2 regions of the Sedimentitalea sp. genome follow, and region 2 is predicted to be linked to the other one. Evidence: riboswitches for the same ligand, from Rfam matches in the RefSeq annotation. Region 2 holds a riboswitch; the other holds the start of a gene.

Region 1 (8,501 bases), on a different contig from region 2:
TGAAACGTCGGAACACAGAGATCAGACGCGGCCATTTGGCAAGCCCGCGGGTCGACAGCAACGACAGGACCAGCCCCAGCAGCGCCCCCAGCAGGGTCGAGGCCGCCGCGATATTGATCGTCTCGATCAGGGCGGGAAAGTATTTGGCCAGCAGACCCGGCAGATCGGCCCGTTTTTCCCATGCCTCGGAAACGACATCGGTGGGAAAATCCAGAATCTGCGGCCAGCCATCCCAGAACCCACCGGCATTCCGGTCGTCCGCGATCATGAAACCGGACGCCATGAGCAATACAAACAGCGCCAGCGTCAGCCCACCATACATGCGGCGACGGCGCACTTGGGCCATATAGCTGTCCTGAATGCGGTCGATCAGGAGCGGGGTCGATCCTGTTAGTGCGGCGTCTGTCATGTGGCACTCCAAGTCAAACGGGGCAGCGGTGTGCGCTGCCCCGATCCGGTGTTGTTTGGCTTAGTTACCCTGAACGGCCTGACGCACGGCAATGATGTTCTTGTAGGCATCATGTGTGATCGGGAAGAAGCCCGAGGTTTCGCCCGCGGCCATGTTATAGGCACATTCTTCGTCTTGGGCATGCAGACCTTCGAGGAATGCAGTCACGTTGGCCTTGACCTGTTCGGGCAGATCGCGACGCAGAACGATCGGACCTTCGGGGATGATTTCCGATTTCCAGATTTCGACCAGATCGTTCATGTCCACAAGGCCCGAGTCTGATGCCTTGCGCAGCGCGCCGGAGTTGTATCCGTCGAGCCAGTCTCCCTGACCGTCGGCCCAGGTCACACCCGCATCGACATCACCATTGGCCACAGCAACGATGGTCTGTTCGTGACCGCCGACAAAGCGGACTTCCTCGAAATAGTCGCCAGATTCCATAGTGGCATTGATCGCCTTGGGAATTTCAACGGATGGGATTAGAAAGCCTGAGGTTGAGTTTGGATCGCCAAAGGCAAACACCTTGCCCTTCATGTCATCCAGCGAGGTGACACCGCTGTCAGCGCGGGTAAACCCGACCGAATGATAGCCATAGGAACCATCAAGGTTGGTTTTGACCAGAACGACATCGACCGCTTCGGGGTCGGTCAGATATGTTTTGGCATAGGCCGATGCCCCCAGCCATGCCATGTCGATGCTGCCACCCAGCAGCCCCTGGATCACGCCGTCATAGTCGGCGGGGGTGAAGATCTTGGTTTCGACGCCGAGCAGGTCTTCGACATAGGCGCGGACGCATTCGTTCGAGGCCATGCGGTCCTGAGCGTTTTCACCACCTAGTACGCCAATGCGGAATTCGCTGATGTCCTGAGCCTGTGCGGCGCCGACAAGCGCGGTGGTGGCCAGAGCGAAGGCAAGTGTCTTTTTCATCTGTTTCTCCGTGGATGAATGGGCCCGCAGAGGTGCGGGATGGGCGACTGGGTCAGACGTACGCTTCGGCTTCGCGCACGGAAGGTCTGTCCAGTGTTTCGATTTCGGTCGAGGTTGCGGTTTCGGAAAAATCCGCGCCGGCGCCATAGATGTCGCGGGCAACGCCGGTGGTCAGCTGTTCAGGCGTGCCGTCAAACACCATGCGGCCATCGCGCATCCCGATGACCCGGTCGCAATAACGTCGCGCGGTATCAAGCGTATGCAGGTTGGCAATGACCATACGCCCGTCTTCTTCGTGGATGCGGCGCAGGGCCTCCAGCACGATTTGGGCATTCATCGGGTCCAGCGAGGCGATGGGTTCATCCGCCAGAATGATCTGCGGGTCCTGCATCAGTGCACGGGCGATGGCGACCCGTTGTTGCTGACCGCCCGACAGCGCCTCGGCGCGTTTCGCGGCCTGTTCGGCAATTCCAAGGCGGTCAAGGATTTCGATCGCCTTATGGATGTCGCTCTGGGGATAGAGGTTGAACATCGTTGCAAGGGTGGATCGGCGGTTCAACGTGCCGTGCAACACGTTTGAAACCACATCCATGCGCGGCACGAGGTTGAACTGCTGAAAGATCATCGCACAGCGCGATTGCCATTCCCGACGCTGTGCTCCCCTGAGCAATGTGATCTCTTGCCCATCAAAACGGATCGATCCGCTTGTGACGTCGCTCAGGCAGTTGAGCATGCGCAGCAATGTCGATTTACCTGCGCCGGATCGGCCGATAACGCCGATCATCATCGGGCGTTCGACGACAAAACCGATGTTGTCTACGGCCTTTTTGTCGCCAAACGATTTTGTCAGTGCTTCAAGTGCAAGCATCAGTTCCCCCAAGGTGTTGGGGGGCGATTACGGTTGGCATGCAACCGTTGTGCGACGGAATTGACACGGAATTGTAAAGTCCCGCAGGTTAGCGGATGACGTCTGGGAAGCCGATGGCGTGATGCCTGGCGGAACCGGTCAGCGTCGGTGTCGATCTTATGAAAATTCGACCAATTCGTTATGCTGCTGTTACATAACGCGTTTCGCGTGCTAGAATCGCGCCATGATGTTCAGATCGATATGTGTCGTGACCTGCTTGCTCGTTTGCCCACAGATTGTGGCAGCAGAGCTGTCGGATTTTGCCTGTGACGACCGCGCGCGTCTGCAATATCAATTGTCCGACGTTCTGGGCGCCAAAAAGCAGGGGCAGGGGCTGCGCGGCCCCGATGCTGTTATCGAAGTATGGACAGAGCCACATTCAGGCGACTGGACGATGATTCAGAACTATGCGAACGGAACATCCTGCATCGTAGCGATGGGCGAACATTGGGAAATGATTGCGCCACGGCCTTCTGCCAGCAAGGGCTGAGGCCGAGCAGATCGCGGGTGCCTGACGTCATTTACGACATTGAATGCCGCCCGGCGCAGACGGGCGAAATGGTCCCATTGCTCTTGGGGATCGTCCATCGCATAAGGCCTGCAACACAGCAGATGAGGAAAGACCCATGATCGGACGCCTGAACCATGTCGCCATTGCCGTACCGGATCTGGAGGCCGCGTCAGCGCAATATGCCAACGCCCTTGGTGCGACGGTCGGTGCGCCACAGGACGAACCCGATCACGGCGTGACTGTGGTGTTCATCGAACTGCCAAACACCAAGATCGAACTGCTGTATCCCTTGGGCGAAAACAGCCCGATCCAGGGGTTTCTCGACAAGAATCCATCAGGCGGCATTCACCATGTCTGCTATGAGGTCGATGACATTCTGGTCGCGCGCGATCATCTGAAATCAACAGGCGCACGGGTGCTGGGCGATGGGACCCCCAAGATCGGCGCACATGGCAAGCCAGTGCTGTTCCTGCATCCCAAGGACTTCAACGGGTGCTTGGTCGAGCTGGAACAGGTCTGAATCACGGTTTACTGAAAGCACGGAGCGCCGCATGTCCATCGTATCTGCAATCGTATTGTTCGCGATCATCTGGTTCATGACATTCTTTGTCGCCTTGCCGATCCGTGTGCGGACGCAAGGCGATGAAGGCAAGATTGAACCCGGAACCCATTCCGGGGCACCTGAGGTTCACAATCTGAAGAAAAAGGCGTTGATTTCAACAGCTGTTGCGCTGGTGATCTGGGCTGTCGTGGTAACGATTATCCTGTCCGGTATGATCAGCGTGCGCGATCTGGACTGGTTCAACAGGATGGGGCCGGAGGGGTAAGGTTGTTCGCGGTTTCAGCGTTCGATTGGCAGAACGTTGTGCAAACGGTGATAGGGCGCCGATTTGACGCTCTCGCTGACATCCGGCACAGTCTCGGCCTGACGTGCACGAAAACTCATGTACGAGGCCGCGCCCAAGCCAATCAGGCCCGCGCATACGCTGGTTCCGAGTATCAGACTATCCAAACCAAGGGTCTCGAACATCACAGTTCTCCTTCTCTGATATCAATATAGTCGATTCTGGCGAAAATTCCACCTTCGATCCACCAGAAAGCGCCTACAGTTCATTTCGAATCAACACCAGTTTCCGGATGCAGGCGGTATTCTAACGCGATTTCAGTGCCTCTAGCGTACTCCGCAACAGATGTTCGGTTTCCTCACGTTCCCGAAACAGCTTGGCTTGCCCGCGCCGCAGCCGCAATCTGCCGAGTGCAACCGCGATACCCCCGATGGTGGGCACGGACAGCGCAGCAATGGCCGCATCACCGGCTAACGCGCCCGCGATTGTTGCACCAGCCGCCGCCAATAGCGCCCCGGCACTCAGCCGTTGTGTCCAGATCCCCACGACCTCGTCCAGATCTCGCAATCCGCTTTCCCGCTCGCGCAGCCGGGCGATGCGGCGGCCAAGCAGATCAGAGATCACCAGCGCCAGTTCATCATGATTGACCTGATGCAGCGCCGAAACCAGCGCGATCCGTTCGGCCGGGGCGAGGCTGACAGAATCAACCAGATCGTCGACCTCGCCATGATCTACAGGCTCTTCCATCGAAAGGGCGCGCGCAAATGCGATCAGTGCAGTGGCCGGGCGGCGTTTCTTTGGGGGCGGCTGAGACATGTGGCCATCCTTGCCATCAAACGCGGCCACGGCAACCGGATTATGCGCAGCGCGCCCAACTTGTTACGCATTGGCTGGACGCACATTCACGCGTCTTTTGCGCAATGTGGGCGAACGCAGGACCGCAGGGGCTTGTCGGCAATTCACACTGACGCTACCGTATACCAATGCATGCGGGAGAACCGGTCGAATCGTCCGGTGCCGAAGGAGCAACCGCCCCGGAAACTCTCAGGCTCAAGGGACCGTTTGCATTAGAAGCTCTGGAGAGAGGCGCATTGCGTCCGCCGAAGGGATAGCGATCTCAGGCGAAAGGACAGAGGGGGCATCGTACCGCGCGATTCCGCGTGGTTTTGGGGTGCCGGGATGATTTTACAAAATCGCATCGGCCTGTGACAGGAGCAGGTATGACCGATCTTAAACAAACACCGCTTCATCCGCTGCATGATGAGCTGGGTGCAAGGATGGTTGGCTTTGCGGGCTATAGTATGCCTGTTCAGTATCCCGAAGGGATCATGGCCGAGCATAGCCAGACGCGCAACAGCGCCGGATTATTTGATGTGAGCCATATGGGACAGGTGATCCTGTCCGGCGCGCCGTATGCCGACATCGCTGCCGCGTTTGAGACGCTTGTGCCGATGGATGTGGCCGGGTTGGGCGAAGGGCGACAGCGCTATGGCCTGTTCCTGAATGACAGAGGCGGCATTCTTGACGATCTGATGTTCGCAAACCGGGGTGATCATCTTTACGTGGTGGTCAACGCGGCATGCAAAGAGGCGGACATCGCCCGCATGAAATCCGCGTTGGAGCCGGGGATCACCGTGACAGAGGTGACCGATCGCGCGCTTTTGGCGTTGCAGGGTCCCGAGGCACAAACCGTGCTGGAAAGCCTGAATGCGCGTGTCATCGACATGGCCTTCATGGATGTTGCCACAGTGATGTTGGACGGGGTGGAATGCTGGGTGTCGCGGTCCGGATATACCGGCGAGGACGGATACGAGATCTCGGTTCCCAATCGCCATGCGGAAGCGCTGGCGAGGCTCCTATTGTCGCATGACGCAGTTGCACCAATCGGGTTGGGCGCACGGGATTCGCTGCGGCTGGAGGCCGGGCTGTGCCTTTATGGTCATGATATTGATGAAACCACATTGCCCGCCGAGGCGGGGCTGACCTGGGCCATACAAAAGGCACGTCGCACTGACGGCGCGCGCGCGGGCGGGTTCCCCGGTGCCGATGCCGTTCTCGCACAGATGGCCGCGGGGCCTGCGCGCAAACGCGTCGGGTTGCGGCCTGAAGGGCGTGCGCCAATGCGTGAAGGTGTGGCGCTCTTTGCGGCCTCCGAAGGCGGCGATCAGGTCGGCGTGATCACCTCGGGCGGCTTTGGCCCGACGGTTGGTGGGCCGGTTGCGATGGGCTATGTCCCAACCGAACTCGCGGCGCCCGAAACCACAGTATACGGCGAGCTGCGCGGCAAGCGCCTGCCGCTCAAAGTCACAAAGCTGCCGTTCGTGGCAGCCAATTTCAAGCGCTAGTCCAAGAGGGAAAACCGGACATGAAATTTACCGAAGAACATGAATGGCTGCTGGAAGAAGGTGAACTGATCGTGGTCGGGATCACCGAGCACGCGGCAGAACAACTGGGCGACGTGGTGTTCGTGGAGCTGCCCGAAGCAGGCACCGAAGTGACCAAGGACGAAGAGATCGTCGTCATCGAAAGCGTCAAAGCGGCCAGCGATATTCTCGCGCCGCTCGATGGCGAAATCGTCGAGGTCAACGATGCGCTGGCCGACAATCCCGGCCTAGTAAACGAAGATGCGCAAGGCGCCGCCTGGTTCTTCAAGATCAAGGCCTCCGACACCAGCCCGATGACCGATTATATGGATGAAGCCGCCTACAAGGACTTCATCGCATAAGATCTCGCGCCGGGGGCATTGGCCTCTGGCGCACACCATCTGGCAAGAGACTGACGAGCGGGGTGCCAATCGGCGCGGACCCGCCATTTCCGGAGACACGCGATGCCTTTTGAACCCACCGAATATCTACCCTATGACTTTGCCAATCGTCGCCATATCGGCCCGTCCCCAGAAGAGATGGACCAGATGTTGGCCACGGTGGGGGCTGAAAGTGTCGAGGCGCTGATTGATGACACGGTGCCCGCAGGGATCCGGCAGAAAGAAAAGCTGGATTTCGGGCGGGCCAAATCCGAACGGGAACTGTTGCACCATATGCGGTTGGTCGCGGCCAAGAACAAGGTTCTGACGAGCCTGATCGGGCAAGGCTATTACGGAACGGTGACACCGCCCGCCATCCAACGCAACATTCTTGAGAACCCGGCGTGGTACACCGCCTATACGCCCTATCAGCCCGAGATCAGCCAAGGGCGGCTCGAGGCGCTGCTGAACTACCAGACCATGATCAGTGACCTGACCGGGCTTGAGATCGCCAATGCTTCGCTATTGGACGAGGCAACCGCCTGTGCCGAGGCGATGACGATGGCGCAGCGGGTGTCCAAGTCCAAGGTCAAGGCATTCTTCGTGGATCGCGATTGTCACCCGCAGAATATTGCGGTGATCCAGACCCGCGCGGCCCCATTGGGAATCGAAGTGATCGTTGGCAATCCGGACAAGCTCGAGGCGGACAAGGTCTTTGGCGCGCTGTTCCAATATCCCGGAACCTATGGTCACGTGCGCGACTTTACCGACCAGATCGCTGCGCTGCATGAACACAAGGCGATTGCCGTCATGTCCGCCGACCCACTTGCACTGACTCTGCTGAAAGAGCCAGGCGCAATGGGCGCGGATATTGCCGTCGGCAGCACCCAGCGGTTCGGCGTCCCGCTTGGCTATGGCGGCCCACACGCCGCCTATATGGCGACCAAGGCCGAATACGCCCGCGCCATGCCTGGCCGGCTGGTTGGGGTCAGCGTCGACAGCCACGGAAACCGTGCCTATCGCCTGTCGCTGCAAACCCGCGAACAGCATATTCGCCGCGAAAAGGCGACCAGCAATGTCTGCACAGCACAAGCGCTGCTCGCTGTCATGGCGTCGATGTATGCAGTGTTTCACGGCCCCAAGGGCCTTATGGCCATTGCGCAGCGAATTCACCGCAAGACAGTGCGTCTCGCCAAAGGCTTGGAAGAGGCCGGGTTCAAGGTTGATCCGCAGTCATTCTTTGACACCATCACCGTTGATGTGGGGCCCTTGCAGGCCGCGGTTCTGAAATCGGCGGTGGACGAGAACATCAACCTGCGCCGTGTCGGGGAACATCGCGTCGGGATCAGCCTTGATGAATGCACCCGCCCCGAGAACGTGGAAGCGGTCTGGCGCGCCTTTGGTATCGTCCGTGCCGATGATCAGTTTGAACCAGAGTATCGCGTGCCGTCAAAACTGCACCGTACGTCGGACTATCTGACCCACCCGATCTTTCACATGAACCGCGCCGAAACCGAGATGATGCGCTATATGCGCAGGCTTGCAGATCGCGACCTTGCGCTTGACCGGGCGATGATCCCGCTGGGCAGTTGTACGATGAAGCTGAACGCCGCAGCCGAGATGATGCCGGTTAGCTGGCGCGAGTTCTCGCGTTTGCACCCGTTCTGCCCGGCAGATCAGGCGCAGGGGTATCATGAACTCATTGACGATTTGTCCAGCAAGCTGTGCGAGATCACCGGGTATGACGCGCTGTCGATGCAGCCGAATTCCGGTGCACAGGGTGAATATGCAGGTTTGCTGACCATCGCGGCCTATCATCGTGCCAACGGAGAAGGGCACCGCGACATCTGTCTGATCCCGATGAGCGCGCATGGCACCAACCCTGCCAGCGCCAATATGGTCGGATGGAAGGTCGTGCCGGTAAAATCGGCGGCCAACGGGGATATCGATCTCGATGATTTCCGTGCCAAGGCGGAAAAACACGCTGCCGATCTGGCCGGGTGCATGGTAACTTATCCCTCGACGCACGGTGTGTTTGAGGAAACGGTCACCGAGGTCTGCAAGATCGTGCACGAGCATGGCGGACAGGTCTATATCGACGGGGCCAACATGAATGCGAT
Region 2 (8,501 bases):
GATGCCTGTGGACGGGGACAATCCGGCCGCCGCTCTGGCGCTCGCGTTGGAGATCGCCGAAACAACCGAAACGCCGGGCGCCATACTCTTTGTACTGGATGATCTGAACCCGGCGGACATCGCCGCGTTCCAAGGCTCGGCCGAGACGCCACTGCCACCCATTGTCATGTTGGTCACTTTGCCCGATGGGCAAATTCCGTCACAACTGGACCGGTTGAACGATGTCACCGTCGTTCCCCTCAGCGCCGATGACAGTGACATAGACCGCATCGAACGTAGCCTGCGATCGGCCCACAAGGCCGCGTTACTGGCGGATGAACGGCTAAAATGGGAGGATCGTGGCTGGTGGTTCCTCTGGCCTGCAGCGATGCTGGCCCTGTTGTGGTTCCGTCGCGGCTGGACCATGCGGTGGAGCGCGGTTGTGCTGCTGGTTTTTGGTTTTCAGGTCCCAACAATTGGACAAGCTGAAGGCTGGAAAGACTGGTTCCTGACCGCGGATCAGCAAGGTCATCTGGCGTATCAAAACAAGGAATACGCATGGGCGGCAGACCTGTTTGAGGATCCGATGTGGCGTGGACACGCGCAAATGCGCGCCGGTCAATACGCCGAGGCCGCCGAAACCTTTGCCGGGATCAGTACGGCGGATGCTGCCTTTGCCGAAGGGCTGTCGCGCATCCGAAACCGCGAGTATCGCCCCGGCGCACGGGCCTTTGAAGAGGCGCTGAAACGGCAACCGGATTTCCCGGAGGCCGAAAGAAACCGCGAGATTGCCTGGGCCATCGTCGAATACGTAGAGACCGCGCAGGAGCAATCCGACACCGGAGAAGCGAGCGGGATTGGTGCCGACGAGGTGGTCTTTGACAACGAATCCCAACGCGGTGCCGACACTCAGGTCGAGGCCCCGACCGAAGACAGCGCACCCCAGACGGCGCAGCAGTGGATCGACAGCATCGATACCGATATGGGGGATTTCCTGCGCAGCCGTTTTGTTCTGGAAAACAGCGGGGGACCGCAATGATCCGGCTGCTTGCCTCAACGTTTATCCTGTTGTTTTTTGCGAGTGGTTTTGCCATCGCACAAGAGCCCGAAATCAGCTTCGAGTTTGAAAACGACTCGGTCATCGTCGGCCAACCGCTGGTCTTGCGCATAAAGGTGCTCGTACCAACGTGGATGCCAAGCTCACCGGATTTTCCGACACTCGAGGTTCCTTCGCTGATGGTGCGTCTGCCGGAGCGCGCCACCACCCCGATCAGTGAACGGATTGAAGGGGAAACATGGTCAGGTGTACAGCGCGCCTATCGCTTGTATCCGCTGGCGCCCGGTGACTATCGCCTGCCTGCGGGCGAGGCTGCGATCACCTATGCCGATCCCGGCAGCACCGATCCGATCGCCTTTTCTGCCCCGCTCCCCGACATCAGGTTCGTGGCGTCCCTTCCGGCGGGTGCTGAGAGCCTGTCGCCGCCTGTTCTCGCCAATGGTTTCACGCTTGAACAGAAAATCGAAGGTGAAAGCGAACTGACCGTGGGCGATGCGATCACCCGAACACTGATCGCACACATCGACGGTACAACTCCGGTCCTGATCCCGCAGCTTGCCCCCGAAAGCCCGGGCACCGCGTTGCGTGCTTATCCCAAGGACCCGGTCGTCACAGAAACCGAAAACAGGGGCGATTTGTCAGGCACCCGCACAGAGATCACAACCTATGTGGCACAGACCGATGGCACCTTGGTTCTCCCAGACGTTTCCATAGACTGGTTCAATCTGGAGAGCGGCAAGATCGAAACCGCATCGGTGCCCGAGGTTACATTGACGGTGACGGGCGCACCGCCCAAACCGACCGATCCCGCCGATGTTGCGGAATGGCTCGCCTTGGCGGCTTTGGCTCTGGCGATCGGTTGGGGCGTCGGCAAATGGGCCCGGCCAACCATCAGCAGCCGAATTGAGGCCTTGCGCGACCGCTGGCACCGCTCAGAACGATACGCCCATCGCGCCGTGCTTGCGGCGATTGCAGATCAGGATCTCTCTGCAGCGATGATCCAGATGGATCACTGGAAATCATTTGTTCCAGCAGGCGATACTGCCGACTTCCGACAACTGGACACCGCCCTCGCCGGCGTCGGTGCCGCGCGGTTCGGCGGTGAAACGCAATCGGATATGACACTTCAGTGGCGGCAAGTCAGCGTGGCTTATGGCAAGGCACGTGCACAGATGCGCACCATGCTTCGCGCGACCTCAACAGGATCAAATCTGCCTCCGCTCAACCCTTGAACTATACTAAACCTCGCACCTTCGGCCAACCCGATACCGATGGCGCACAGAGCATCGCTCAAATCAGTTGCGCGAATCAATCTGATCACCTAAACGCCGCGACATAGTGAAGGCTATGCCGGGAGAAGGCGGGTTACACCGCCGCCGAAGGAGCAACCGCCCCGGAAACTCTCAGGTCCAAGGACCGGTATGGCTGAAACACTCCGGAAAGCGGCTCGAAAGGCCCACCGTAGGAGAAAGCCCGGATATCGGGCGAAGCTCTCAGGTTCCATGCACGGAGGGGGCACGCGGCAGACGCCGCACGTGCAAGGAGCATGTCCATGACCAAAGTTGCCGTTATCGGCGCCGGTGTGACCGGCCTCACCACCGCCTATGAATTGCTGGATCGCGGTTTTGAGGTGACCGTCTTTGACCGCCACCGCTATGCCGCGATGGAAACCAGCTTTGCCAACGGTGGCCAGTTGTCCGCCTCGAACGCCGAGGTCTGGACCCAGTGGGGCACAGTCCTGAAGGGTCTGAAATGGATGCTGCAGGCGGACGCGCCGCTGTTGGTGAACCCCGCCCCGACCCTGCACAAGATGCGCTGGATGGCAGAGTTTCTGTCAAACATCCCACGCTACAAGCAGAACACGGTCGAAACTGTCCGTTTGGCCATTGCCGCCCGCGCCGTGCTGTTTGAAATGGCCGACCGCGAAGGTATCGATTTCGATCTGGAACGTCGGGGCATCCTGCATTTCTATGATCACGCAAGCGACTTGGCGCATGCCCGCAAAGTCAATGCCCTGCTGGCCGAAGGTGGCCTTACCCGCCGCGAAATCGCACCCGAAGAAATCCGCGACGTCGAACCGGCCCTGCATGGCGATTTCGTTGGCGGGTTTCTGACTGAATCCGACAGCTCCGGTGACATCCACAAATTCACGATGGGTCTGTCCCGCGCCTGCGCCCGTCGCGGTGCAACATTGCGTTTTGGCGCAGAGGTGGAAAGCCTTTCTGCAGAGAACGGCGTCGTGCGTGTGACCGAGGCAGGTCGCGACGAAATCTTTGACGCGGTTGTTGTCAGCGCCGGTATCAAAAGCCGAGGATTTGCCCAGCAACTCGGGGATCGCGTCAATATCTATCCTGTCAAAGGGTACTCGGTCACCGTCAACCTTGATGACGCGGAAAGTCAGGCTGCTGCACCCTGGATCAGCTTGCTGGATGATCGCTCCAAGATCGTGGCCAGCCGATTTGGCGCCAACCGTTTTCGCATTGCCGGAACTGCCGAGTTCAACGGCGACAACCGTGACATTCGCGCCGACCGCATACGTCCGCTGACCGAGTGGTGCGAACGCCACTTCCCCGGCATATCGACCGAAAACGTGACGCCATGGGCTGGCCTGCGGCCCATGATGCCATCAATGCTGCCTCGCGTCGGAACCGGTCAAGCGCCGGGCGTGTTTTACAACACCGGACATGGCCATCTTGGCTGGACCCTCTCAGCAGCGACCGCCCGCATCGTTGCCGCCAAAGTCGCAGAAACCCATGGAACCGCGCGCGGCCACCAACAACCGGCAATCGCCGCCTGATCAGACAACTCGCCGTTCCCTGCCGCGCACGCGTCGGCAGGGAACGACGCGGAGAACCGCAGCGATCGCTCCGAACTCAGAAAACTTGCCTATTCCCACGCTGCGAGAAGCTTCCGATTCTCCTTGATCGATAGTTCGGCACAACCTCATGTTCGAGCGGCTTGCCCTCGGATCGTTGCATTCCGCCCAGGCGCTGCCGCAATCACCTTTTCCAAACGGACGCAGCCTAGTAAGACAAGGGCATGTCGGATCCTCTGGATACAGTCTTTGCCGCCCTTGCCGACCCGACCCGTCGGGCGATCCTGTCCATGTTGCTCGAAGACGACATGGCCGTGACCGACGTGGCAACCCCGTTTGAGATGTCGCTGGCCGCAATCTCAAAGCATCTGACCATCCTCACCCGCGCAGGCCTGATCAGCCAGGAAAAGCGCGGGCGCGTTAAGTGGTGCAAACTCGAACCCGACGCCCTGCGTGGCGCATCCGTCTGGATGCAGGGATTTGGCCAGTTCGAGCCTGTCAACCTCGAGGCGTTCGAGCGGTTCTTGGTACAGGAGCTGGGCGAAGCTGTCAAACTGACCGAATAGGCTTCGAGCATACATCCTACATCGAAATAAAACTTTACAATATCCGGTTTGAGCCCTCTCTGAGAATTCGATTTTCTCGCTGCGTGCGCACGCAGCGTAAATATTTCTGCATGAGCACGAAATTCCATGACACAGCGCGGCGGCAATTTCGGCCATTCGTGAATCACGCAGCATTTTTATCGGGAAGAGTTTACTGGATGCGGGACCTTCCAGACCTTGGCGTGGATCAGCCCTCCTGGCGCTTTCGGCTCTCTCCTACCATTCCGGCGGACATCTATAACGGTAGCGTTCTCAAATGCCGTCATCTGAAAAATTCATTTGGGAATGCCGATTTAACTTGAGCGATCTACGTGAAGACCAAACTGATGCTGCTCCAACTGTGCCAAAGCACGAATATGGACAGAGCCGCTGTAGTCATGGCGGAACACCATCTTTCCAAGTGTCGAACACCAGATGGCAAACGATAGCGCCGGTGGAAGTTCCCAAAAGTGCGCCCCCCCAAGTGGGCCAAGCCAGAATCCCTAGAATCAGATACAGACGGTGCCGAACATTTCTGCAAGACCAACCAGAAACATGATCTTCCTTTTCATGCCGTAGCTTTCGAACATTGCAAGCTGCGTTTCGAAGATCTTCTGTTGCCAACCGGCGAATTTGATCGAACTTTTTGGCAGGAAATAAGCCGACAAGAGACCCACGATTATGCTGATTGTCATTGTTTCTGTTCTCTATATGCGCGCCGGAAATCCGAGGGGATTGGCCGGTCCATCGTCGGAAGGCTCGTGAAAACACAGTCGGATCCGAGAAACCAAGTTGCTGTGCCGTTTCGCTCACCGAGCAGTACTTTGCGCCGAGCAGGTCAAACGCGATGTCCCGCTTGACGCGGGCTATGACCGTCGAGGTTGTCTCGCCACGTTCGGACAGGCGCGCGTTCAGGGTGTTTGGGTGCAGTCCGACAAGGCGCGCAGCCTGTTCCGCCGAGAAATGCGGATCAGACGCCCGCGACCGAACCATGCCCTCGAACCCTGCCAGAAAATCGATGGGTGCAGCAAGGTCGCTATCGGTCGGGTGATACTCGCGGCCATTCTCCAGCGCTTCCACGGTCAGGCGGTGATTGAGCCACGCCGATGGGAATCGGATGGAAAAGCCCCGCTCGTCTGATGGAATGCCGGTTATCCCATAGAACTGCTTTGACAGCACGCCCGGGTCGGCAAGTTGCAGCACAATCTCGCGCGGGTCCCAGCGGAAATCGAGCACCCGCTGCAAAAGCGAAATCCAGATTCCGATCGTGAACCCATCGGCCTGTGCGGGCGAATGCGAGGCGCGGAAATGGCGGCGGGCCGCAAAGTACGCATCACCATCCTCGACCAGCAGAGACTGGGATACTGCGTTGGATTCCCTTGAGACGATCTGGGTGAAGCGAGTGAACAGGTCGCCAAGCGTCATCGCCTCGGCAAGCATCTGCCCCTTTGGGAGGAAGCTCTTGAGATCGACCGTCTGGCCAACCTTGATACAAAAATCCGGACCCTCAACGGCAGCGGCGGCATCGAAGGCGGCATAGACGACGTCGTGCGACAGGAAGCTTTCCGCGGTGACGATTTGCACCGCATCAACGCCGAGATGTGCAAAAACCTCGTCCGGATCCCGCCCCCGCGCGCGCAGTGCTGCAACCACCGGCGCCAGCACTGTTGCCCGCACCAATGGCAGATCAGAGTCTTTAGGTGTTTTGCGATTTCCAAACATTCTTGCTCCCAATTCCCGGAAACCTGCCATCGCGGCACAAGCCAATCCAGAAAAAAGTTGCGAAACCTGACCGTAACCTAATTAGGAAATTTCTGACCTGAGTAGATAGTCAGGCATTCCGCGCGAGAAGTTGCCATAGTCTGGAGAGGAAGAGGTCGATTCAAAGTCGATCATGCATTCAGGGAGCTAATATGACCAGGCAGTTCACGCGTACTTTAACGACATTCACATTCTCGGCGATGATGTTGGCCGCTGGGCCTGGGTTTGCACAGCAGGAACCACCCTCGGTTACCTTGTTCAAGAACGTCATGGTGTTTGATGGCGCCACGGATGGTCTTCAGGATCTCGACGTGCTCGTCGTGGACAACAAGATCCACAAGGTTGCCGAGGACATTCCGGAATCCGGTACTTGGGAAGTTGAAACGAGGAAGTCATCAGTTAACCTTTCGCCCATCAGTGGTGGCGCGGGATCAGGCTACACGTTCATCGTCGAAGATGACGAAGGGACCCAGACACTTGAAATAACGCCAAGCGTCATCGATGGCGGTGGTCGTACGCTGATGCCAGGGCTAATCGACAGCCACACACACCTTTACCTGTCCATGGGCGGCGGCCGGATTGGTATGGAAAACTCGCGTTGGGATCTATTCCCGGCGATGGGTGCAGCGGCGGCGCAGGAATGGTTAGCTGATGGGTTCACAACGATCAGAGACATGGGCGGCATGCATGACGGCTTGCGCACTGTGATCGATCAGGGCCTGCTGGAAGGGCCGCGCATGTATCTCGCAGGGTCCACCATTTCGCAAAACTCCGGTCATGGTGACGTACTTCTGGCAGGTCAAATCGATCCCGGGGAAAACAATCTGGGACGCCTTGGGATATTCGTCGTAGCGGACGGGCCCGAAGGCGTGCGTCACGCTGTGCGCCAAACATTTGGCTATGACGCGACCATCGTCAAGATCATGATGGGCGGTGGCGTTGCTGGCGCGAAGAGCCCAATGTTTGCCCCGCAGTTTACCGATGAGGAAATCACAGCAGCAGTTGAAGAGGCCACCGCCCGCGACGTTTATGTGTCAGCACACATCTATACGGACAAGGAAATTCAGCTTGCGTTGCGGCTAGGAGTGAAAACCATTGAACATGGGCAGTTCATTTCTGAAGAATCCGCGATCCTTCTCAAAGAAAAAGGCGGCTACATCAGCCCTTTTCTTGCATCCATCGTGAGCGATGAAATCTTCAACCACCCAGTCTTTGGTAACCCGAATTCCTTTGAGTACCCGAGGGTTGTTGCGATGAAAGAAAGCGCCAAGGATTTTGTGTCGATCATGCAGAAGGTGCGCCCGAAAATGGTGTTTTCCTCTGATATCGTGAACTCCAGCGGCGTGCCGGCGCGCCAGCACCGCGATCACGAGAAGTGGGTATTTGCGGATAAATTCGGGAATTTTGAAGCGCTGAAAGCAATGACCTCTGTGGGTGGTGAACTTGCGCTGGAATCAGGGCAGTCCAATCCCTATCCGCATAAACTGGGCGTGATCGAAAAAGGCGCCTATGCAGACATCATCCTGGTGGACGGCAACCCGCTGGAGGACATCACCGTCATTGGCGGGAACCCGAAATGGTTCGACGCAGAACCGCGCGAGCGTGGTATCGCAACCATCAACCTGATCATGAAAGACGGCGTGATCTACAAGAACACGCTGAACTGAGCAGTGCGCGGGACGGTCTCCCTCGGCAGGTTCCGCGCACCCTCGATCAGAAGGTAATCCTCATGAGAACCAGTATTTGTGCTGCCTTTAGGTTCCGCGCGCTCGCTGCCCCGGTTTCGGCGCAGGTTGGTCCGAACATCGACGATCTGGCCAAAGAACTTTCCAATCCCGGCGCGGCAAATGCGGCCCTCAATGTCAAGCTTGAGTACCGGACCTATGACGGGGATTTGAACGGGGCGAATGACGCTGTGGCGACAACATTAACGTTCCAGCCGGTGTTGCCGTTCAAACTGAATAATGAAAACAATCTCATCTTTCGACCGTCGTTCAGCTACATTTGGGATCAACCGCTACCGAATGCTGCGACTAATTCGGTATATCAAACCAACAGCTGGGGCGACATTCCCTACGACTTATTGTATTCTTGGAGCACGGATGGTTGGACATTCGGTGCCGGTGTCGTTGGATCGATCCCGACGGGTTCAAACATTTCAAGCGACACCTGGCTGCTTGGGCCAAGCGTTTTGATGGTGCGCCCGACTAATTGGGGCATCTGGGGCTTTTTTCCGTTTCACAACGAAAAAAGTGGGGGGTAGCGGACCTGACGTGTCGCTGACATCCGTGCAGGCGTTTGTGTT

Evidence for each region. A riboswitch is a leader RNA that binds a small molecule or an ion and turns the genes downstream of it on or off. The one in region 2 is predicted to bind glycine.
Region 1: linked by a shared signal. The riboswitch ahead of gcvT (glycine cleavage system aminomethyltransferase GcvT) and the one ahead of ABJO75_RS24085 (D-amino acid dehydrogenase) in region 2 are both predicted to bind glycine.

What each region holds. Positions count from the first base shown of each region.
Region 1 covers NZ_JBDWLR010000088.1:53,346-61,846, forward strand. Annotated here, with positions in the region: gene phnE (phosphonate ABC transporter, permease protein PhnE) at 1-409, opposite strand, end outside; gene phnD (phosphonate ABC transporter substrate-binding protein) at 470-1,375, opposite strand; gene phnC (phosphonate ABC transporter ATP-binding protein) at 1,428-2,243, opposite strand; gene ABJO75_RS22440 (hypothetical protein) at 2,491-2,772, shown strand; gene mce (methylmalonyl-CoA epimerase) at 2,909-3,313, shown strand; gene ABJO75_RS22450 (DUF1467 family protein) at 3,345-3,620, shown strand; gene ABJO75_RS22455 (hypothetical protein) at 3,635-3,823, opposite strand; gene ABJO75_RS22460 (hypothetical protein) at 3,945-4,454, opposite strand; glycine riboswitch at 4,619-4,709, shown strand; gene gcvT (glycine cleavage system aminomethyltransferase GcvT) at 4,859-5,983, shown strand; gene gcvH (glycine cleavage system protein GcvH) at 6,004-6,363, shown strand; gene gcvP (aminomethyl-transferring glycine dehydrogenase) at 6,466-8,501, shown strand, end outside.
Region 2 covers NZ_JBDWLR010000090.1:118,120-126,620, forward strand. Annotated here, with positions in the region: gene ABJO75_RS24075 (VWA domain-containing protein) at 1-1,018, shown strand, start outside; gene ABJO75_RS24080 (hypothetical protein) at 1,015-2,268, shown strand; glycine riboswitch at 2,378-2,465, shown strand; gene ABJO75_RS24085 (D-amino acid dehydrogenase) at 2,589-3,833, shown strand; gene ABJO75_RS24090 (metalloregulator ArsR/SmtB family transcription factor) at 4,076-4,417, shown strand; gene ABJO75_RS24095 (helix-turn-helix domain-containing protein) at 4,832-6,157, opposite strand; gene ABJO75_RS24100 (amidohydrolase family protein) at 6,349-7,863, shown strand; gene ABJO75_RS24105 (hypothetical protein) at 7,926-8,459, shown strand; gene ABJO75_RS24110 (hypothetical protein) at 8,470-8,501, shown strand, end outside.